Bdellovibrio bacteriovorus str. Tiberius: one gene and its partner. The protein of the gene in region 2 interacts with the protein of the main gene of each other region in a pairwise test. Links are inferred from orthologs where the notes say so. Each region holds a gene or a part of one and is shown on either strand. Other genes may lie near its edges. The genes, in order: dnaX and dnaE.

Region 1 (11,429 bases), 1.7 Mb from region 2 along the record:
TATTCAGTAGTGCTGGTTTCAGAAATCGGATTGCCACAATTCTCAGATCTATAAAAAGAAAAACCCCGCCAACAAAGCGGGGTTTTTTATTTCATTCCTAAATCAATTTCTAATTTCCAATAACCACTTAGTATTCAACCACCACGGTCTTCACTTCAATGGTCTTGGTGCTTAAAGTTCCATCGTCGTTGGTGACCTGCACCTGGCGCTGATACGCTTGGGTCGACATCTTCGGAACCATCGTCGTGCTTGGGGTGATATAGGCAGTCTGCAACGGCTCAAGCACCTTGCCGCCGGATCGCAGTTCCAGATTCATTTTGTCTTCGGATGTCCAATTCAGCTCAAAGTTCACGACACCTTTTTGTGAGCGCACGGAAGTGATCAGTTGGCGATTGATGTACACATCCACCACCGCGCCATCTTTGGCTTCCGTCAGAATGCTGAGGGCTTTGATATCACGAAGCTGGGAAGATTCGCTGGTGACGTCTGAGGAAAGACGGCCGGCCTCCACGATGGTCAGGCTTACCCCGATGGTCCCGCTGGTCATGCCCGCCGAGGCGGAAAGGGCACTTAGAAGCAAAGAGCAAAACAGCAGGGATGTGGCGGCGATCTTCATGGAACAGACTCCTTGGTTGATTCGAGTTCTTCTCTAAAGCAAGGCCTGTACCTGTTTAAAATAATCCTGCTTCGATCTGAAGAAACGGAGCTGTCAAAATATAAGACACCTGATGCCTTAAAGAGGGCGGTACCAGCAAGACGGGCGTTCTTGCAGCAAAGCGCTGGCGCGGAAAGTATCCAAGCGGCATTGCGGGCTTGGATATCCCAGCAAGGTGGTCGCCGGAACATTGCTGTCTTCGGCATCCAGAGCGGGAACGGGCTGATTGTTGGGAAAGACATTCCACTGCAATTTCGCCATCAGGGCGCCGGACTGCAAGGCGCGACGGCACACGGTGGGCTTTGCGGAATTAGCACAGGTTTGTTCCAGCAAGGCTTCATCGCGTTCCGACAGGCGCGCTGCCGGGGTCTTCATCATCGAGGCAATGCGCGTGAAGCAGCCACGAATGGAATAATAATCCGCAGCGCCCTCAGCCGAAGCCCAGGTGTCCCGGCCATCGGCATCTCTGAAATAAGGCGCGCCCCCCTTGTGGTGACCGACCTCATGGCAGATCATCAACGCCAAGCTGTCAGGCGTGGTGGTGGATTCACGCACCAAACCGCCATAGACGATGATCAGTTTTGACTCGTCAAAACGCAAAGCCTGGGCATTGATGGTGTCGTTGTACCAGCTGGATTGAAAATCGATATCGGGATAAGACTTTTGGAAAAGCGCCAGCAGCTGATTCAGCTGATCTTCGGAAAGTCCTTCGCTGACAGAGGCGCTGGCATTGACCGGCAAAAGAGCCGGGCACAACACGCGCTGAACCGCCACGTGGGACGGAGCCAGCACTGCCAGGAATGTCAGGGTGAACAGCCAAAGTTTCATGGGCGGGATCTTAAAGGGCGTTTAAGGGACCGGCCAATCAAATGGCATTTGGCTGAAAAGATTGCAAAAAAATCGCGGGATCTTTCGACCCCGCGACTGGTGGTTTTCGTGGTGTTTTAATCAAGCTCGCCCGGACGGGGCAAGAGATCCATCAGGCACTCACGCCAGTATTCCGGAGCCTCGTCGCTGTAGTCCACAGCCACATAGAAACCCTTCTTGCCCAGAAGCTGCGTGCGCGTAATTACGCCCGAGATTTCAAGATTCATTTCTTCCAGATGCATGAACACCCGGTCGCCAATCAGGCAATCCAGCGTCAGCGTCTTGCGCAGGGCTGATGGAATCAGATCCTCGCGCTTCACCAGAAGCAAAAGTCCGGTGGAAGAGGCTTCGACAATCTCACTGTTCTTTGCGATCTTTGCAAAGTCATCCAGTGAAGTGAGATACGAAATATGAATGGGAGAGACTTCGGTCCTTGGAGCCACTCTGCGGTTGTATTTTGAACTTCCCATTTTTCACCTACCTTAAAAACAAACTGCATTAGCGTCGGTTAATAAACTCTTCGGCAGGACTCGACCAAAGTTAAGAGGGAAAAATAAAAAAGGCCAAACTCCAGGTGGAAATTTTCATCATCACACCCCTGTTTTCAGAGGAGGAATTAAACGTTTCAGGGTTTGAAAGACGGAATGTCTCAGTCTGAGAATCTATATTTTCCCACGACCCTATAGAAATTTTAGAGATCACCGACGGCTGATCATACGAACGAAGCGCCTTAAAACACGCCTCTTTCGCACACCACAAGGCCGCAGCACTTGGCGCCTCGGTCAGTTCTTCTTGTGACGACACGCGGGACACGGTTTTGTCAGTCACACGCACGGTGACTTCGACATCCACACCAATTGGCGAAGCCGAAAGCATGATGACACCCAAGCCTTCCGTGTGGGAAGTGGAAGAGTGCCAGTTTTCAGGAAGCAGCTTTTGAATTTCCGCACGGATCAGTTCGCGATGTGCGGGATTGTGGCTTCCCCATTCCGGGCGGGCATGAATTTGCAAACCCGGAGACTGAAGAAGCTTTCGCGCGGACTCTGTCAGTTGTTCGGAAAGAACCAAAGAGTCCATAAAGGATTAAACCGTGAATTCCGCAGGCCAGCTGACAGGTTTGCCGCTGGTGATGTCCATCATGCGATCCAAAGACACCTTGGCTTTCAGGCGCAATGCCTCATCCAGGCCCACTTGCGGCTGGAATGTTTCCAAAGCGTGTTTGATTTTTTCCATGTTGTTCATCTTCATGTATGGGCAGTTGTTGCAAGAACAGCCGGCATCCAGAACCGGCGCTTGAATCAGCGTCACGTCCGGACGAAGTTTTTGCATCTGGTGGAAAATACCAGTTTCAGTGGCCACGATGAATTTCTTCGCCGGGTTTTTCTGAACCTCTTCCAGCAAACGGGAAGTGGAGCCTGCCACAGAAGCATACTGCAACACGGATTCATCGCACTCAGGGTGCGCAATCACCACCGCATCCGGGTGTTGGGCGATCAGTTCGTGAAGTTTGCGGGCATTGAACAGCACGTGCACTTCGCACGCCCCTGGCCACAGCACAAACTCACGATTTAGTTTTTTCATCAACCAGCGACCCAGGTGCTGATCCGGTCCGAACAAAATCTTGCGGTCTTTCGGAATGGATTCAACGATCTGCTGAGCATTGGAAGAAGTGATGATCACATCAGAAATGGATTTCACTTCCGCGCTGGAATTAATGTAGGTCACCGCAATCCCGTCCGGGTGCTGACGGCGCCACGCCAGGTACTGATCGTAAGGCGCGCCTTTAACAAGAGAACAGCTGGCTTCCATGTCCGGAACCAGAACTGTCTTGGTGGGATTTAGGATCTTCACGCTTTCGGCCATGAACACAACGCCGGCAAGCAGGATGGTGTCTTGCTGTACCTGTTGGCCCATCTTGGCCAGATAGAAGCTGTCACCGACATAGTCGGCGATGTCCTGGATATCACCATCTTCATAATAGTGAGCCAGAATGACGGCGTTTTTTTCTTTTTTCAGGCGCTGAATATCAGCAGCAATATCATAAGACATATCTACCTCGGGCCTATTGTAACCCAAATGAATACAGATGGGCCTCATATAGCACGAAGAGAACGAAATGCAACCCCACAAAAGCCCAGCCATGACGGCCAAGGTTTACAGAGTGGTGCCGCCTTTAAGAACGTTGATAATGGATTTAGAAACGGTTTTAAGCGATTCAAAGACGCCACGGCCTTCAGAAGCGCAGCCTTCGATTTCAGGGGCGTTATAAGGGTTCAGAGCACTTCTAAGCTCTGCCAGGGACGCCACGTTCGGCAAATCACGCTTGTTGTACTGCATGATCAGCGGGATTTCGCGGATGTCGTAGCCTTGTTGCTCCAGATTGCGTTCCAGATTGCGCAGGGACTCTAAGTTTTCGTCCATACGTTCAATCTGGGAGTCCGCCACGAAGATCACGCCATCCAATCCTTTCAGGATCAGCTTGCGGGAAGCATCGTAAACCACCTGACCTGGAACAGTGTAAAGGTGGAAACGGGTTTTAAATCCACGGATGTCGCCAACATTTAATGGGAGGAAGTCAAAGAACAGGGTGCGCTCGATGTCCGTATTCAATGCCACCAGCTTGGATTTTTGATCCTCGGCTGTTTTCTGGTAAACCCACTGGATGTTCGTGGTTTTACCGCCCAGGGATGGGCCGTAGTACACGACTTTGCAGTGAATTTCTTTGGCATTGTAGTTAATAAAGGACATTACAGCTCCACGCGGTTTTGCAGGGCGCGACCCATCGTTCTATCATCTACGAAATCGATGTCGCTGCCAATAGGAACTCCATGGGCAATGCGAGAAAGTTTCAAGCCTTTGCCCTGCAGCTGCTTTGCCAGGTATAAAATGGTGGTGTCGCCCTCAAGGTCCGCATCCAATGCAAGGATGATTTCCTTGATAACCGGGCTGGTGCCGTTCAAACCGTCATCAACACGGTCGATCAGCTCTTTGATTTTCAATTCTTTAGGGCCGATGCCTTCCAGCGGAGAAATCGCTCCATGCAAAACATGGTAGCGGCCACGGAACGCGCCTGAAGATTCAATTCTCATGATGTCGGAGGGCTCTTCAACCACACAGATGGATTCATCCGAACGGTGAGAATCCTCACAATAGCGGCAGATATCCGTGTCAGTGTAGTTGAAGCAGGTTGGGCAGTCGTGAACTTCAGCCTTGACGCGCAAAAGCGCCTCACTCAAACGTTCCGGGTATTCGTTCCCGGTACGCAGAATGTAATAAGCCAGACGCTGAGCAGTCTTCGGCCCGATACCAGGCAGACGGCTCAACTCGTGGACTAATTTTTCAAGGGCAGAAATATGTAACACTTACTACTCCAGCTTCGGACGCCTGTGGCGCCCTCAGCACTGTGGGCTGTTGCCCCTAGAACATTCCTGGGATATTTAGACCGCCAGTGATTTTTTCCATTTCTTTAGCGGAAGTATCACGGGCTGTTTTAACTGCTTCGTTGGTTGCAGACAGGATCATGTCCTGAAGCATCTCAACATCGCCAGCTTTCAAAACTTCAGGGTCGATGGTCAATGCAGTGATCAAGTGGTCGCCGTTCACTTTTACTTTTACAGCGCCGCCACCGGAAGAAGCTTCGTACTCAACTTTTGCAAGTTCTTCCTGGGCTTTCTTCATTTTCATCTGCATTTGGTTGGCTTGCTTCATCAGCTGGGCCATTCCGCCGGGCATACCCTTCATAAAATCTCCTTTTTTAGTGGCCGCGCTTGTTCAGTTCAACGATGGACTTGATCTGTCCCTTGAACACGGTTTGAGCGGCTTTAACCATGGGGTTTTCGATGATCTTGTTGCGCAGATCCTCTTCGGCCATCTGCACTTTTTTCTGCTGGATGGCTTGGGCGGATTCGCCGACCTGATCACGACTCATCAATACCTCAAAAGAATACCCAGCACCCCAGTACGAATCAATAAATCCCTGTAGTTTTTTGCGCACTTGGGCGTCAGCCATTTGGTCTTTCAGGAAGGCCAATTTCACAGGAACGCCAAGGCTGATCAGCTTTCCCTCTTCCTTAACAAACAGTAAATTTTCCACTTTTGCGGCGAACAAAGCGTCGTCCTGACGAAGCAGTTCAACAAAGTTCACCCAGCGCTCTTTGGAATTCGAACCAGAGGCAATTTTCGGTTTGTTTTCAACAACCGGAGCTGCTTGAGTCGCAGGCGCAGCTGCAGCCACAGGAGCCTGAGTCTGTGCCTGAGCGGTCGCTGCCGGCTTTGCCGCAGGAGCTGGGTTGGATTTCAAAGAAGATGCGGCAGAAGAAGCTTTATTCAATGCAGCCTTCATCGCCTCAAGACCTGTCGGGCCATCAAGAACCTTCTGGGATTCTTCGATGCGATCATGTCCTTTGACTGGAAGGCTTACCGGCGGAACGTAGGGCCTGGCCCCACCTGCGCTGTGAGTGGGAACAGATCCGCCTTGCAACAACGTCTTCAGGTCCACAAGTTTTGGAGCCGAAGCCATGCGCAGCAAAGTCACTTCAAGCACAATGCGAGGATCCTGAGCACGCGGAATATCCGAACCACCCTTCAAAGCCATGTCGAAGAGCATGTGAATGTCCTCTTCCGGCAGACGTTGAGCCATTTCGCTCAAAGCCTGCAGTTCAGAATCCGGCATTTCCAGAATCTGACTGGCTTGCGCTTCAGACACCTTGATCAGAAGCAGGTTGCGGATCATTTCCAAAAGATCCTGAGAATACAAGTGCGGCTCAAAACCGGCCGCAGCGATTTTCTCAATCACTTTCAAAATCGCCTGAGAGTTGCGATCAATCAGGGCATTCAAAGTTTCAAAAAGCAAAGCCCGGTCCGTCAGACCCAGGATTTCAACCACACTGGCGCGGGTCAAAGGACCGTTTGCAAAAGTGATCACCTGATCCAGCAAACTTTGCGAGTCACGCATGGACCCGTCACCCTGACGAGCCACCACCCACAGGGCTTCGTCATCCGCGGTCACGCCTTCGCGATCACAGATCAGCTGCAGGCGCTCGGTGATCGAGCGGGTGGAGATACGGCGGAAATCAAAACGCTGACAGCGCGACAGAATCGTCTGCGGGATTTTGTGCACTTCGGTGGTCGCCATGATGAAAACCACGTGGGACGGCGGCTCTTCCAAAGTCTTCAACAGGGCGTTGAAGGCGCTGGTGGAAAGCATGTGCACTTCGTCGATGATATAGATTTTGTATTTTCCACTGGAAGGCATGAAAGCCACAGTGTCACGAAGTTCACGGATGGCATCCACACCGTTGTTGGAAGCTCCATCGATTTCGATCACGTCGATGCTGGAACCGCCCGCGATTTCGTTGCACGAATAACAGTCGTTACATGGAACGAAGTTCTGGGCATTCGGGCAGCGAAGGGCTTTAGCAAGAATACGAGCGGAAGAGGTTTTTCCTGTGCCACGCGGACCTGTGAAAAGCAGGGCGTGAGGCAAGCGACCGTTTTTAAGGGCATTGGAAAGCGTTTGGGTAATATGATTTTGCCCGACAACGTCGGTAAATGATTGGGGACGCCATTTGCGTGCAATCACCTGATAAGACAAAATCCACCCCTCAAGATCATGAAACAGGAAAAAAAGTGGCCGAGCACCCCATATCACATAGTCCCTCGAGTGCCGTTGCTTCCTTCCGGACCTAGCGGGATTCGTCAAGAAAGCTATTGTATGGGACCCGGCCACCGCTGGATGTATCCCATTGGTGGGGGGATTACATTCGATAACTCGCCGCGCATTTCAGTTAGTTTGGGAGGGGAACCCCGCTTCGTCGGGCACGCCGTCCGGGCTCTGCTGGCGCCGGGGCTTTGCCCCGGTTCGGGCCATCGTGGCCCCGCCAGAGGCCCTCCTTCGGGGGTTCCCCTCCCAAACTAACTGAAATACCCGAAGCTATCGAAAATACTGGGGAATGGGATAACTGGGCGGTGGTGCTTGGGGGACTTCTGGCTGGCCCTGCGGGCGCCGCGGTTTTTCTGGCTGGCCTTTGGCGCCGCCTTCTGGGGCGGCTGCCCCTTGTCCCGGCTGGGGCTTTTGCCCCTTTCCCCCGGGGATGGGGACCGGGGGAGAGGGTTAACTGGGAATTGTTGGGGTGGGTCGTTGCTTGCTGTTCCTCATTCCTTGCGCGAGGATTATTCAACTTACCTGAGGTGAATCCTATGATGAAATTGATCCTTTCCCTGTCCCTGATCAGCTCCTTTGCTTTTGCTCAATCTGTCGGCGTGAAAGACATCCCGGCTGATGGCGACACCACTATTGAAATCAAAAAAGGCTCTAAAACCCAAAACGAATTCGAAGTCATCCAAAGCGAAGACGAAATCGAGGGCGATGCGGCTCCACTTCTGAAAGAAGCCCGCGTGAACTGGAAAAGAGCCTGCGCTGACTGGAAAGCAGAAACCAAAGACCTGAACAAAGAAAACCGTGTCCTTACCTTGAGCTGCGGAAAAATGGAATGCTCTACCGTTGCTATGGAGTCCACTTGTCGTTCCAAAACCAACGCCAAGATTAAAGTTAAGGTAAAATAGGGTAATTCTTTCCACACCTATTTCGAACCAAGCTCAACGTGTCTATATTCTCGGGGCATGTTGAGCTTTTTTGTTTCCGTTCTTCTTTCTTCTGTCACTCCGGCGCAAGCGGCCACCGTGGGTTCCTGCAAAGGCGTCAGTGGTGTTGTTCGTGAAGTGATCTTTCTTGAGCACCAGGACTGTGAACTGGCGGCGAATCTTTCGGACATCTTCAATGAAATGGCGCAGACCTTTCAATCCACCGCTGCTGTGAACATTGTGATTGGCGGCCCTTCAGACAATGCCAGTTTCGACAATGGGTTCATCGTACAGGTGCCCTATCGTATGGTCTTCTATGGCAAGTACGGGCGCACGTATGAAGTCCCGCTTTCAAATTTGTACGTCAGTGCCGCGCATGAATATGGGCATGCGATTTTTCATCAGGCTCTTCGTAAAGCTTCCGGGGATGAATACAGAAATCTTTTTGCGAAACTGGATGATCTCTCGGCGCGCAAGTTGGCGATCTTGAAGGGGGCTTCAGATGTTCACTTTGTTGGTGATTCCACGGCGCTTTACTATTCGCCCGAGTTTTCACATATCAGTTCGCGTATGGGGGCTTATTCTGAATTCTTCGCTGATGTGCTGGCCGTGTATCACTTCAATGATCGTCGGGCGATGGTGAAGGCGCTTTATCATGACGGGCTTGATGACTTTCAATACAACTATATCCGCATGCGCGACTTTTCTGCCGATCCTGATTTGAAATGGCAGCATCTGATGACGGAAGATCACGCGAAACTGGCGCCCACCAGGGCGTTCGTGGGGCGGCATTTGTGGCCGGAAACTTCGGTTCAGGCCGGTGAAATGGCGGATTGGATTTTGTTTTCTGTGCTTCGCATGCTAGCTGAAGATTTGATGGATGAAGAAGAGCCCGAATGGGAGCTCGCCAACCAGAATCTGATTCGCGAGCTTGAAAGCCTGCTGCCTACAACTGGCAAAGGGACTTTTGTTCGGTAAGGCCTCCGTCTTGAGGTGTTGTCAGGAACTTGCACGGATCATAACCCTTGTCCTGCAGAAATATCGTCAGATCCTTCAGTGTCGCTGCCGGCAGATCCGGAGTGCGTGACAGAATCCAGCCGTAATCGCGACTGGGGTGTCCCACGATGGCGAATTGATAATTTTCATCCAGACGGATGATCCAATATTTGCCTCCGAAAATATAAATCCAGCGGTCGCCAATTTTTACGAACGTCACCTTCAGTTTGGCGTTCGTCGTGGGATCCACAACTTTGCCACGGCCTTCGGATTGGCTGCGATCGCCATTAATGGTCTGACATGAATTCAGAACTTTTACTTCGTTGGTGTCGGTCAGCAATTCATATTCGGCGGTGGTGTTGCTGACACATTGTTTTTGAAAAGATTGAGGGATCGAGGCGATCTCGTGCCACTTTCCCATATAGCGGGGGATGTCCACTTGCTCCACCACCGGCAGATCCTCGGCGAAGGCAAAACTCGTGGAAGAAAACAACAGCAAGCACAACAGCAGTGGCTTCATGAAAACTCCTTGGTGTTTGAATCTTCTTTTATACTTTATTCGTCGGGCGATGACCTGATCCGGTGTTAAAAGACATGTGTATCAAATTGAGAGGAACCCCCAAAAGAAGCCTGTTTTCCGCATAAACGAGGTAATGAACATTTTCTTAAAGAAATCCTCTGGTTTTGACTTCGTTGATCGTTCGGGCCAGCCGATAGGTATTTAGAACACTATTTCAAGGTGCTGGAATGTTTTTGAATGTCTTGATAGTTCTTACTGCCTGGATTTTGGCGGGGTGCTCGTTGGATGCGACCCTTACCGAAATGCCATTCTCAGTGACGGAGCCAGCTCCGGGGACTTCTATTCCCACAACGCCGGTACCACTTGGATCTATCGATGCGGGATTCATTCAGCAAAATCTTCCTTCCAGTTTAAGTAAAATCACTGGCCACTTTGGCAGCATTTCTCCTGAACGCTATTATTTCATTCAGCCGTCAAGCACAGATAATATGCGACGTAAAGTTGTGAAGATTTCTGGTGCAATGAAAAGTGAGCTGGCTTTGGGGTTGAATGTTATCAGTCACTATCATCTGGCCTCCACTCCCACTCACGTTCTGATTATGACCGACGAAGAGATTTCGGCGGGCACAGTGCGTTCTTATATCCGTTCGATTAATAAAAGCACGTTCAGTCTGGATACTTTGCAATGTGCTGGAATGAATATCGACGTGCAAAACAAACTTGAATTCCGCATTTATCCGGATGGCAATCAAGGGGCCTACTTTGTTATGAACTCCGGCGTGGCGCCGCTGAATGCCCAGAATGGCCGACTCTACTATGTGGACGGTGCAAACTGCGTGGACACGGGGCAGACGGCTCTTAGAATATACAACGCTTCGGGAAAATCCTATATCGTCGACAGTTCAGGATCTCTTCGTCAGGTCATTGCCGGTGTTGTTCAGGCGCCGACGGTGGATGGGTCCGTGACCCGTCTTTTATCAGGGGCGATCAGTTACAATGGGGACCTTTACTTCCGTGCCAATGTGAACCCGAGTGGGATTGCAACTCATCAAATCGTCAAAGTGGCAACATCCACTAATAATGCGGTGACAAGTCTGGGTTTCGATTTTGATCCCTGGCCTGAGTTTGGTGCCGACGTGCAGAGCATCAATGGCAGCACCTTCTTTTATTGCCCACCCACCACATGTTTCACGGACGGACGTATCGTGAAAGTGAACATGGCCACTCAGACTGCGACACTTGAGGCGAATCTTTCCAGTATTGGAAATGCCAGTGTGCTTGCCGGTCAGAATGCCGCGCTGATCTCAAGCACTGATGGCGGTCGCTATCTTTATAACATTACGGGACCCACTACCAAGGGCACTTTGGTGGACACGTTCATTGATCGTGAGTACGGTGGTAATATTGCCGGCAAAATTCAGCGTCTGGACTGGGTTCAGCATGCTTATGTGAACAATAACTATTTCCTGCCGGTGTTTGATCAGGTGACAGGCCTGACCTCTCTGAAAAGAATCAACGCCAGCACATTGGCTGTCGATGATCCTGGAATCAATGTCTTTCAGCCGCACTCGATCCGTGAAAGCGGAGGAGAAATGTTCTTCCTTGGTGTGGGTACTGACGGCAAAGTTCAATTGTATCGAAGTGACGGTACAGACGGTGGAACCTCTGCTATCAGTGGTGTCTCATCCGATGATTATATCTTTGAAGGCGACTATAATATGCCTTCGCGCACGGTACGTCGCACTTTGGATGTGAACAAAGAGGGCTCAGACATCTACATTCATACGGCCAGCCTCGCAAAGCCTTACT
Region 2 (12,609 bases):
GAAAAGCTTCAAAATCCTGGGTAAGACGCTCATTCAAAATCTAAAATCATGACTTCTCTGAGCAGTCCGTAGGATTCACAATCTCTACGCTCCGCTCCACAATCGTTCCATCATTTCCTCTTAGTAATTCCATAATTTACAAAATTTTTGCTACCACCCATTGGCACTCACTTTGCTCTAAGGACACTGCTTGTGTTTTTTGGAGTCATTGTGCGACCAGCCCACATCAGAGGGCTTTAAGGAATGGTATTCATATGAAATACAGATCTATTACAGCTCTTGGCCTTCTGTTTTTCGCGACAGTCAGCGCGAATGCCGCGTCATTGAATGCAGACTCCGAGGTCAATACGACACTGATCCGGGAATTCCTTTCAAAAACTGAAATGCGCCTGCCACCCCAAGTGATCAAGTTCGTCGGCCCACAAACAGTTGATTTTAAAGACATGGGTGCGCTCCCGGGGAACCTGTGCAGCAAAGATGTGAATTATAAAGACCTGGTTAAAAGCAGCATTCTCAAGTTCCGCAAGCGCATCTTTCTTCACAAAGGTCTTTTGCCTTATCTGAAGGGAGCCAAATCCCCTTGTTCAGGTGACAGTATTCAGAATATCGCGGCCCGCGCTTTGATCTTTGAGATTTCCCGCCTTTATGACCGTTCTGACAAACACTGGGACAATGCCGCTGATAAGGCCGCTCTTTCAAGTTGTGAATTTCAACATGAAACAGATCGCCAGAACGGCAATCTGTTTCCGATCTGCCAGTATTATTTGAAAAGCTCGTACCGCGTTTCGGGATCCCCGTCTTACAAGAATCTTTCTGACTTTAAAGGGAACCGCATTCAAAGCAAAAACGAACTGCCTGTGCGTGTCGGAAATATCAACGAACTGGATTCGCCGGACGAACACTTTGCTTACAACTTCACTCAGTTTTTGACTGATCCCAGCTATCAGTGTCGTAAACCTTCTTTCCACACTTACTTCCAACGCCTGACCGGATTTGTCCCTTTTACTGCCGAAAACTGCGCCCCCGTCACCCATCTTTACACCAGCACCGGCGCCTGGAAGATCGACATCGATCCTGCCAAGGTCTACGAAGTCCATTTCCTTTTTGCCAGCAAGGGTGAAGAGATGATGAGCCGCTGGGGGCACTCGATGCTTCGCCTGGTGGTGTGCGCCCCCACCCGCAAAACTGTAGGACCAGAATGCCTGGCGGATGTGGCTTTCCATGTGGTGTTAAGTTACCGCGCCAACATTGATGACGTAATCGTGAATTACTGGGATGGCCTGACTGGTAAATACCCGTCCCAAATCATGACGTTCTCAATGAATGAGGTGATTGATGAATACACTCGGGGCCAGTGGCGCGACCTGATCAGCCTGCCACTGAAGATCTCTGCGACTGAAAAGAAAATTCTGGTGGAAAGCGCGCTTGAGCACTACTGGAGCTATGCTGGTGACTATAAATTCCTGTCCAACAACTGTGCTTCGGAAACAGATCAGTTGATGCGCTCGGCTTTGCCGAAAAGTCATTCTTATCAGGACACCTTTGCGGCAAGTCCGCTGGGTGTGTATCGCAATTTGAAACTGCACAACCTGGTGGATGAAGGTCTTTTGAAAGACGAAAAAGACGCCAAACGCAAAGGCTATTTCTTCCCAAGCCAGAAAGAATCCCTGGACAAGGCCTTTAATCACATGCGCCCGTTCTTCGTGGGATATCGTGATTTGTCCGAGTGGGCGGAATACTCCAAAGCTTCAGAGCGTACAAACGTGTACCAGACGCTAGAAACCTTCGAAGACCTGGGCAACGCCTACATTCTGGAAAAGTACGCCAACCTTGTACAGCAGGGACTGCAAGGCAAGCTGATCACCCGCCTGCTCCAGGGCGAAAATCGCGAGACCGCCTTTGTTCAGGTGATTGCCGGCATCAACCAGGCTTCACAAAATCGCCTGCCCTGGAGACTTGCTCAAGGTGGTTACGGCGTGCCCGTGGCTGCCGAGGTGGTTTCGGATGAAGAAGTCACCCTGCGACTGCAGGAAGGCATCAAATGGGGTTCAGCTTACAAAGATTTGGTTATGAAAAAGTTCCCGGGCATTGACCAGGAGCTTGTTGGAATTAAACAGAACCTAGAACTACTAACAAACCGCAGGAGGTTTTAATGAAAAAACTAGTACTGGTCTCTTTGCTGATCATGGGTATTGGCATCGAATCCGCGATGGCACGCCCTCACCACAGACCGCGCCCAGAGCACGGCCGTGGCCACGGTGGTCACCATGGCAACAGCGATTTCGGTGACGGCGTATTGGCAGGCTTGCTGCTTTCCACAGCAGCTTTGTTCATGAGCGATATCACAGCCAACCATTCTCAAGCTGTGTACTTGTATGCTGACCAGGATGCTGCAACCTTCCTTGCTGAAGGCGGCGAGCCGACTCCAGCCTTGGCGCAGGCAATGAACTATGAGCGTGATTTCCTGGCGCGTGCGCAAGTGGAAGCTTCCGCTGAGCTTTCTGATCAGGAAGTGGCTTATTTGGTTATGAGAAGATCTGAAAGCCTGTAATTCAGGTTTTTACTTCGGACCACGAAAAAGGGGCTGAGAAATCAGTCCCTTTTTTTATTTCGGATACGAGTTGTTGTTTCAGACAGACAGGACTATAATGTGCCTATGTCTGATACTAAAAAGCTTTCCGAAATTCAACTCTCTGTCCTGGACCTTGCGCCCATCATCGACGGTAAATCCGTCGCGGACTCATTTCACAACACTCTGGATCTGGCCCAGCACACAGAAAAATGGGGCTACAACCGTTATTGGCTGGCCGAACATCACAATCTTGATGGAATTGCCAGCTCTGCCACATCAGTTTTGATCGGCTATGTGGCCGGTGGAACCAAAACCATCCGTGTGGGCTCTGGCGGCGTCATGTTGCCAAATCACGCGCCTTTGGTGATCGCTGAACAATTCGGCACGCTGGCGCATTTATACCCGGGTCGTATTGATCTGGGGTTGGGACGTGCGCCGGGCACAGATCGCCTGACCATGCATGCTTTACGGCGCGATATGCAGGGAAACGAAAACGATTTCCCTGAAAATGTGCGCGAACTGATCGGATACTTTGCAAAAAGCCACGGGCATGAACGTGTGCGTGCGATTCCAGCGATGGGAACCGAAGTTCCGGTGTGGCTGCTGGGATCCAGCCTTTACAGCGCCCAACTGGCAGCAGTCATGGGACTTCCTTATTCCTTTGCCGGACACTTTGCGCCGGAACAAATGGAAGAAGCGATCCATATTTACCGCTCCGGATTCCAGGCATCCCGGTACTTGAAGAAACCTTATGTGATGGTGGGCCTGCAGGTGGTTGCCGCTGACACCACTGAACAAGCCCAGCGCCTGGCCACAACCCTGTATCTGCGTTTTCTGGGAATCATCCGCAATCAGCGCGTGAATCTGCTGCCACCCGTAAGCAGCATGGAACAAATCTGGCGCCCGGGTGAAAAAGAAATTGTCTTAAGTAAATTGAGCAACGCCATCATCGGCGACAAACACGAAGTCAAAGCGGGGCTGGAAAGATTTATCCAGCGCACCGGTGCTGATGAAGTGATGATTTTGTCTGATATGTACGATCATGCTGATCGTCTGCGCTCGTTTGAACTGACCGCGGAAGCCTGGAAAAGCTAATCCTGAGACATCAGGTGCCAGTCTTTCAGATTGTATTTGTTCAAAATACTTTCCAATTCACCACTCTGACGTGCCTGCAGGAACCAGTTCTGCAGGTGCTGAGGAACAGAACCAAACTCGGGCTCTTTCGGTACACTGACAAGAACCAAAGAACTAAAGCCAGTCAATGAAGTCGGCACCAGTTTCAGGTTCACACCCACTTTGCGACCCATAGAATAGCTCAGCAGATTGTAATCACCCAGCGCCAGATCCACGCGACGGTCGTTGATCATCTTGATCATACGATCTGCCACATCCGAACCTGTCAGCTTGATCACGCGGGATCCACCAGAAGTGGAAAACACTTCCGCACTGCCTTCGCTGCCCACATCGGCATAAACGATTTTTTTAGTGGAAATGGATTCACTGTCGATCAGGGAATCTTTGTAATTCAAAGGCACCAGAGCGCCCAGATAGCTCATGCCCAAGTCAGGACCCACGATCCGAATGTTCGGCAGATACCGAACCATATAGGAAGGAACGATGATGTAATTCACCTTGCGCGACAGAAGGTTTGATACCAATCGGGTGTTGGCGATACTTTCCATCTGCAGGATAAATCCATGTTCTTGAGCGATACCTTTCAGAATGTCATAAATGTATCCACCCCAGACACCCGGGCCTTTTTCGCAAAGATACGGGCACAGCGGCGCCACGCCGATCTTCACAATCAGACGATTGGTAGAAGATGTCGGAATGGATTTCGTTTTCACCGGCACCGGAGTTTTTTCCGGCGTCACCGTCACATACTTGGAAGAAGGACGTCCCATCCACCCCGGATAGTCCTTCACCGACTGAGCCGTCACCGGAAAAGTGGGAACCAGTTTCTTGGTTGGGACTTTTTCTTTCTTAAGATAAGCAATCAGGTTTCGCGCCGTCTCGCGCCCCAGCTCCGCACAGAACTGGGCGGAATCGATGATTGTCAGTCTTTTGTTTTTGATATTTTCAACCGACTCCGGATCACCGTCGAAAGTGGCATGACGAATCTCGGTGCGTTTTTTCTCCCAAAGGCTTTTCACGATCGTGATGCCACCCCCGTCATTTACGGTCAGAATCAGATCCACGCTGCCTTTTTCCGGAAAGTCTTTCAGGAACTGTTTTACTGCCACTTCGCCCGATGCCGGATCCACGGCCTGATAACGCTTCAGAACTTTGAAGTTGCGACTGTGTTCACGAAGAGAATCGAAGAACCCATCCACGCGATCCATCGTGGAAGACACCTGCGGGTATTCAAAGACCACAATACGGATTGTGGTGCCCTTTTCAAAAGTCTTTTCGATATAGTCGCCATTGTCACGACCACCCTGATAGTTGTCGCTGGTTAAAAACGACGCCAGGTTCCCGTTCACGATATACTGATCGTACGCAATGACCGGGATACCCTTGGTATTGGCCTCTTGCAGACCGCGCGCCAAAGCCGAGTTGTCGGTCGGCTGAATCACAATCACATTCGGAGTTTTTTTAAGGGCGTCATCCAGCTGGGTCGTCTGATTCAAAATACCTTTACGACCTTCGCCAGCCACATAAGGAATCACTTTAATTTTATCAGAATTTGATTTGTTGAATTTTTCGATCTCTTCTTCAAAGCCTTTTCGCATGGCCACCTGGCCTTCGATCTTCATGCTCCAGTATAATGCAGGAACATTCCACGTTGTTGAAGCGTGTGAAGAAAAAGAGAAAAGAAATGCGCTGATAAAAAAACAAAACGTATTTGTGCCCACACAGCGAGTATATCTGATGCTGTTATGGGCTCCAAATAAGCAATTTAGAATTGCGACCTGTTAATGAAAGAAAATAAATTATGTTTACAGCAAGAGGCGGAACCATGATGTTCCGCAAATATCCGCGACGTTAATACAACTCAATGCGATCATTCTCTCTGAATCCAGAGCCGGAATGTATGACGGCAATGGATCCATCGTTACCGAAGTAACTGATGACCTCGAGTGTTCCTTTCAATCTGCCCGGAACACGACCGATATGACCACCGCTTTCAGGGTCATACACATCGTCACCGTCTTCAGTGACTTTCAAAAGATCTCCCACTTGCAGACCCGAAACTCTGCCGACATTCAGATAAATTCTGTCGCCATTGATCGCAGCAATGCGTCCTTCCCAAGTGACTTTATCCAAAGACGCCAACACCTGCGGAGTAAAATCAAGGAATGCATCTTTTACCAAAACTGTGATCATATCCGGGTTGTTTGCCAGGAATTTGTCTGTTTCAACACGTTCCGCGACACGCACACCTTGCTCTTCCACGGTGACAGTTTTTACCGTGTTAAACACTTCGCGGCCCGCACGGCCAGTTACAACACGCACCTGCGCCACCACTTCAAATGCCGTGGTCAAATGACGAACCACGCCCACGTTGTCAGCTTTGCGTTTGATACGAATGTCGATGATCTTGCCTTCAAGAACTGTGTTCACACCCAGAGCCTGGGCCGCTTTGGCGACTTCTGCCAGCTTGTACTGACCATTTTCAATCATCTTGGCCAGATCCACTTTCAATTCACGGCTGTCCAGAGCAATGACTTCGCCTGTGCGATTCAAGTCAGCAATAAAAGCAGCACGAGCCTGATCACGCAGTTCCTGCGGGCGTTTGTCACCAGCATCCAGGAACGGCAGAACCATCATGCGCTTGCGAGGAGCAGAATCATCCTTGCGCGCCTCATAGTTCACATCTTTGATTTCCCGGCGGGTGGTGGGATTTGCACTGCGATCCAAAGTTGCACACGCAGTCACACAGAAAACAATTGCCAGACAGAATAACTTTTTCACCAGGAGTCCCTTCCTACTGAGCCCACTTCAAAACGATCTCATTTTGCCCTTCAGACACGCGGGAAAGCCTTTTCCCGTCCATATCCAAAGTTTCAAGCTTACCCACCAGCTCCGAAGCCGGCACCGATGTGTCGACCTCAAAGCTGACGCTGTCAGCACTGACCAGACGCTCACGGATGTTTTTCACCTGAGTCAATTGCGAGCGGATTTTTTCTTTCACACCCTCAAGAACCGGCAGCGGCTGACGGCCCTGAATGGTCAGACGGATCACGGAAGTCCCGACAGAACCTCTTTGCCATGCATCCATCACCTGCACTGCCAGATCATTGGCTGTGCCTTCCAGAACCTCACGCAATTTTTTATCAATCGCATTTTCGAAAGAACCAGAATCCGTATCAAAACGACGGGACACATCAGCAATGGCGCGGCCGTTGCTGACCTGCAAAGCTGTCAGCTTGATTTCAATACGGAAGTTGTTGCGCTCCCCTTTGGTCAGATTCACTTGGCCGTCAACCACCACTGGAGCGTTAAAGTACTGCGCAAAGAACTGAGCGTCCTCGCCACCGACTTTTTCATTCTGGAAGTCCGCCGGAACACTGGCCGCCAAACCCGCTTCGATCGGCTTGATCAGATAGAAATTATTCTTCTGGAAAGCTCCACGCAGGGCTTCTTCCAGCAGACGGCCTTCCTTCACCAGGAAGCCTTGCGGATTTTTATCCAACGGCAACCACCAGCGATAGCTGCGACCTTCAACACGGTCCTGCCAGCTGACCAGCGGAAGCACCACCGGCACCGCTTCGTTTTCATTCAAAAGGGAACTGTCCTGAAGCATCTGTTTCAGATCCTTCAAAGACACTTTCATCGCCACCGACATTTTGAATTCATCCGCGCTTTGAGTCAGCGCCGACGGCTTCGTAAATGGAATGTAGCGCGCAGAATTGCGGATGATTTTATTTTGAATCAGGGTTTTATTTTTCAGAAAGCGGTCGTTACCGATCAGCTCCTGAATGATTTCTTCAGAGACTTTTTGAGCCGCTTCATCCTGAATGACTCTTTTTGCCACCTGCGGGTTGGTTTCTTTGGATACACCGGAATAGGTGCGATCCACCAGTTCTGCCTGCTGGGCCAGGGCGGTGCCACTTACGATGCTCATCAATGCTGCTGCAACCACACTTACTAAACGCATTCCTAGCTCCTCAACTCGATAAAGTCCGTTCTTCCAAACAGGGAATGAACGCCTTCAAAGAATTCATTATTCACACTGATCCCCTGAGCCTCTTCCATCTCCATCAGGACACGGCGGTTCAGCTCACCCAGCTCGATTTCAAGACTGACCGAGGTTGTCCCCGGATAGTCCTTCATCAAAGACTGCAGGCGCGGGTAATCATCAGGATTAATCTTATCCAATCTTAGTACCATTCGCTTGGTTTTTTTAAGGATATCTTCCAATGGAGAAACAGTATCAACCATGATCTTGGCCGAACCATCCTCCACTTCCAGACCACCCCCGACCAGGACAGGCCTTTCATCGCGAAGTTGCGCTTCAAAACGCGCATAAGAATCCGGGAAGATCACCAACTCGCAGTTGCCTGTCAGGTCCTCGACCTTGCCGAACGCCATGCGAGTTCCTTTTTTCGTGATCAGCTCGCGAAGCTCCGTAATAAGCCCCGCAACCACGACACGTTTTTTACCCGCATCACGGTTTTTCCAGTCTTTTTTGGCAGCCTTCAGGGCTTCAGCTTCCGGACTGCCCGGAGCTGGCATCTGTGCTGGCAGGTCAATCACCTTGCACGTCGTCCAAAGCTCAGAAAGCGTGTCAAAACCCTTCAACGGGTGATCACTCAGGTAAAAACCCAGAACTTCTTTTTCGTAAGTCAAAGAGGCTGTTCGCGCCCAGGGCTTCACTTCCTCCAAAGTCACTTTGGTTTCCGTCGAAGGTCCCAGATCAAACAATGAAGACTGACCCATTTCGCGGTCTTTTTGCAGACCGATGGCGCGATCCAGATACTTCTGATAACCACCCACCAGCTGTGCACGGTGCGCGCCGAAACCATCAAAGGCGCCGGCTTTGATCAGACACTCGATCACTTTTTTATTCACACGACGGGTGTCGATGGAATTAAAGAATTCATCCAGCGTGGTGAACTTTTTGTCTGGCAGATTGTTGCGGGCCTCGATGATGGCCTCGACCGCATTCTGTCCCACACCTTTAATCGCCCCCAGACCGAAGTAAATCTCGTCGCCATGAACATCAAACAGATAATCCGAATAGTTCACACTTGGGGACCGGACGGTCAACCCACGTTTGGTGGCGTCTTTGGAATACTTTACGATCTTTTCCGTGTCGGAAAGCTCGGTACTAAGCAGAGCTGCAAAGAATTCAGCCGGATAGTGACATTTCAACCAGGCCGTCTGAATAGTGACGACCGAGTACGCGGCAGCGTGGGATTTATTGAAACCGTAATCGGCGAACTTATACATCAGATCAAACAGATCCGATGAACGTTGTTTGTCATGCCCGCGCTCAATCGCCCCTTTCATGAAGCGTTCGCGGTGCTGATCCATTTCCTCTTTGATTTTCTTACCCATCGCACGACGAAGCATATCCGCTTCACCCAGAGAATATCCGGCAATGCGCGAGGCGATACCCATAACCTGTTCCTGATAGACCATGATCCCGTAGGTCTCAGACAAAACTTCACGGGTGTCTTCCAGAAGGTATTCCACCGGCGCCTTACCGTGCTTACGATCGGTAAAGTCCGGAATGTTCGCCATTGGACCCGGTCGGTACAACGACGTGATCGCAGTGACATCAGCAAACGAAGAAGGGCGGATTTTACGGGTGGCATCGGTGATGCCCTCACCCTCAAACTGGAACACCCCGGCCGTATCCCCGCGTGACATCATTTCGAAAGTCGCGGCATCCGTCATCGGAATCATCTGCGACTGGATTTTTTTGCCACGGTTTTTCAGAATCAGCTTCAAAGCGTGATTGATGTGAGTCAGGGTCTTCAGACCCAGGAAGTCGAACTTGATCAGGCCGATTTTTTCGGCGTGTTTCATGTCGTACTGAACGACCTGCTCGCCGTCAGCGCCCTTGTAAAGCGGAGCATGACGAACCAGCTGACCATCGGCGATGATAACCCCGGCGGCGTGGATACCGGCATGGCGAACCATACCCTCAACCCTTTGCGCAAGATCCATCAGGGTGTTCACCGTTGGATTCATCTCCATCATCTCGCCGATACGAGGTTCCATTTCCATGGACTCTTTCAGATTGATACCGAGCTTGTCTGGAATAAGTTTTGTTACCGCATCGACTTCAGGGAATGTCATACCCAATACACGCCCCACGTCCTTGATGGCGGCACGGGCCTGGAGCTTTCCATAGGTGATGATCTGAGAAACGGATTCCTGACCATACTTGCGGGTTACATACTGAATCACTTCCTGACGACGATCCTGACAGAAGTCGATATCGAAATCGGGCATGGAAATACGCTCTGGATTCAGGAAACGCTCAAACAACAGGAAGTTAGGAAGTGGATCCAAATCCGTGATTCGCAGAACATAAGCGACCAGGGAACCGGCACCGGAACCCCGCCCCGGACCCACCGGAATGTCATTCACCTTTGCCCAGTTGATGAAGTCCTGGACGATCAGGAAGTAACCGTTAAAGCCCATGCGATCGATAATGCCCAACTCGTATTCCAGGCGCTTGTCGTATTCTGGAATCTTGTCTTCCGGCACCATCTCGCCACGTGCGGCAGCTTCTTCAAAGCGCACCAGCAATCCAGCTTTGGCTTTGCGGGCGATGTCTTCTTTCAAAGACAAACCATCATCTGTCGGGAATGTCGGCAGGTGATAGATCGGTTTACCCTGATCATCTTTCAGTTTGAACTTCACATCACAACGTTCCATGATCTGAAGTGTGTTGGAGATGGCCTCAGGCACATCCGCAAACAGCTCCTGCATCTGCTCTGGTTTTTTTAGATAAAATTCATCCGTGCCCAGACGGAAACGGGATTCATCGCTCAAAGTTTTATTCGACCCGATACAGATCAGAACTTCCTGAGCCATCTGGTCATCCTGAGTCATGTAGTGCACATCATTGGACGCCACAACAGGAACTCCGGTGATCTTGGAAGCTTCCAGCAGGAATGGATTCAGGCGATCCCACTCGGCAACACCTGTTCGGCACATCTCCAGATACAGGCGGTCGTTGAAGATTTCTTTCAGCTGACGGATTTTCGCCAAAGCCGCATCCGGCCCTTCACGCAGGAAGGACTCTGCAACTTCACCGCGCAAGCCGCCCGTCAGACAGATCAGATTTTCGTTATACTGCTGAATGACTTCGTAATCGATACGAGGCTTCCAGTAAAAGCCCTCTTGGTAACCGATGGAAGAAAGTTTACACAGATTGCGATAGCCATCGTTGTTTTGCGCCAGCAACACCAGACGGCGTGGTCCGGTGTTGACCTGATCACGGTCCTGCTTTTTTTCAAGACGAGATCCTGGCGCGATGTACGCATCCAAACCCAGAATTGGTTTTACGTTGTTGTCCTTACAGGCAAAGAAGAATTCAACAGCACCGAACATGTTGCCGTTGTCAGTAAGAGCCACCGCAGGCATCTGCATCGCCGCTGCTTTTTTAGCAATGGCTTTGACCCGGCAAGCGGCTTCCAAAAGGGAATATTCTGAGTGGACGTGTAGATGAACAAAAGACATGACAATTTCATATCTTAGCCCCCTTTTTGTTTCAATAAAAGGGGGCGTTTAGATCACAGTTCGCCCGGCGCGTTAAAAGACCCCAAGTTGCACCAGCGGCTGAATGGAAACTCCGCCCGGAATTTGAGCAGACCCCAGATCCAATCTGTCGTTTTTAACGGGAATTTTGATAGTTTTCGCCCCCAGCCCCGCATCTATCGTGACTGTGAGAATAACTCCGGAAACCTGAGCCGGATTGGTCGCCCCGTCGATATTCCAAAGCGTTGCCTGATCGTCGCGGAATTCGATTTTATCACTGTTCGGCGCTGCCGGGTCTTTTTCAAGTTTTACATCCAAAACACTGGCCGCATACCCATCAGCCACTTCCATATCCACCTGCAATTTTTGGCGAAGCATTTCATTGGCGTATTTGATCAGTAAAACCGCCTTTTTCCCCGCAGCAGGTGTGACGAAATCCCGATCGCGGGTGCTATCCTGGGAAATCAGACCGATATAACGAACCGCCAAATCTGAATTGGGGACTTCTAATGAAAAAGGCTGAGTCACTCTTTGGCGATACTTGAAATCATTGAAAGACATCAGCAGACGTCCGTCTTCAAGGTTGAACAGACGATAACCTGTCACTTCAGCACAGCATCCACCCAAGCCCGAAACCAGCACCGGATAATTGTCGTGCACATTCAGCTCTGTCGCGACCTCGGATTTGCCCCACAGAACCTGCTCCAGACGCTCCCCTTTACGAACGCTCCAGGAAATGCTGCCGGAAATACCTTCAGCACTCAGATATTGCTCGGTGGTTTTGGCACTGCCGACCAAATACAGCTGATCTCCGTCCACTTCCGAGTAAGAACGAAAGGTTTGATAATCCTGCGACGTGCGTTGAATCACCCGGCTGCCATCTTCAGCCTGCTTCAATTTAAAACTGGAAATGCCAGAGCTTTCATACAGAATCTGCCCCGCGGCAGCCAAAGCCGCCACGCAGGATAGAACGATAAGTAAAGTGATGCCCTTAGAGATTTTATGGATGTGTTTTGTTTTCATTCCAAGAAGGCTAACAAAACCAACCCCCAATCAGGAGTTACACAAAAATCATGACAAACAAAAAAGGTACCTGCTTTTTTCAGGTACCTTTTGGTTATTCCCACTCGATGGTGCCGGGGGGTTTGCTGGTGACGTCGTACACTACGCGGTTGACGCCTTTGACTTTGTTAGTGATCAGGTTCGAGACTTCACGCAGGAACTGGAATTCGAATGGATACCAGTCTGCGGTCATGCCATCACTGGAGGTGACTGCACGCAATGCCAGAACATGATCGTAAGTTCTAGAGTCACCCTGAACGCCCACGGTCTTTACCGGAAGCAAAACGCAGAACGCCTGCCAGATTTTCTCATAA

What was found.
Region 1: the proteins of dnaE (region 2) and dnaX interact in binary tests that used the Escherichia coli proteins (3 or more experiments, as listed by UniProt). The link is inferred for Bdellovibrio bacteriovorus str. Tiberius from one-to-one orthologs.

The regions. Positions count from the first base shown.
Region 1 is NC_019567.1:3,820,291-3,831,719, reverse strand. The notes cover bases 4,697-7,655. They hold dnaX (DNA polymerase III subunit gamma/tau), read right to left. Parts: upstream 7,116-7,655; coding sequence 5,277-7,115; downstream 4,697-5,276. Other genes in these bases: BDT_RS18100 (YbaB/EbfC family nucleoid-associated protein), read right to left, coding at 4,940-5,263; recR (recombination mediator RecR), read right to left, coding at 4,697-4,884. Also shown: BDT_RS18140 (hypothetical protein), read left to right, coding at 1-54; BDT_RS18135 (hypothetical protein), read right to left, coding at 128-616; BDT_RS18130 (hypothetical protein), read right to left, coding at 734-1,483; BDT_RS18125 (hypothetical protein), read right to left, coding at 1,600-1,992; BDT_RS18120 (4'-phosphopantetheinyl transferase superfamily protein), read right to left, coding at 2,063-2,599; quinolinate synthase NadA, read right to left, coding at 2,606-3,571; GTPase MglA, read right to left, coding at 3,677-4,270; more of recR, read right to left, coding at 4,270-4,696; BDT_RS18090 (hypothetical protein), read left to right, coding at 7,721-8,086; BDT_RS18085 (hypothetical protein), read left to right, coding at 8,144-9,082; BDT_RS18080 (lipocalin family protein), read right to left, coding at 9,051-9,620; BDT_RS18075 (hypothetical protein), read left to right, coding at 9,848-11,429. UniProt on the Escherichia coli protein: Part of the beta sliding clamp loading complex, which hydrolyzes ATP to load the beta clamp onto primed DNA to form the DNA replication pre-initiation complex.
Region 2 is NC_019567.1:2,133,484-2,146,092, forward strand. What follows is about bases 7,476-11,614. They hold dnaE (DNA polymerase III subunit alpha), read right to left. Parts: upstream 11,216-11,614; coding sequence 7,676-11,215; downstream 7,476-7,675. Other genes in these bases: BDT_RS10255 (hypothetical protein), read right to left, coding at 7,476-7,673; BDT_RS10265 (hypothetical protein), read right to left, coding at 11,288-11,614. In the rest of the region: BDT_RS10225 (TetR/AcrR family transcriptional regulator), read left to right, coding at 1-52; BDT_RS10230 (lipoprotein N-acyltransferase Lnb domain-containing protein), read left to right, coding at 255-2,153; BDT_RS10235 (hypothetical protein), read left to right, coding at 2,153-2,551; BDT_RS10240 (LLM class flavin-dependent oxidoreductase), read left to right, coding at 2,657-3,667; BDT_RS10245 (substrate-binding domain-containing protein), read right to left, coding at 3,664-5,328; BDT_RS10250 (hypothetical protein), read right to left, coding at 5,558-6,487; more of BDT_RS10255, read right to left, coding at 6,501-7,475; more of BDT_RS10265, read right to left, coding at 11,615-12,256; guaA (glutamine-hydrolyzing GMP synthase), read right to left, coding at 12,351-12,609. UniProt on the Escherichia coli protein: DNA polymerase III is a complex, multichain enzyme responsible for most of the replicative synthesis in bacteria. This DNA polymerase also exhibits 3' to 5' exonuclease activity. The alpha chain is the DNA polymerase catalytic subunit.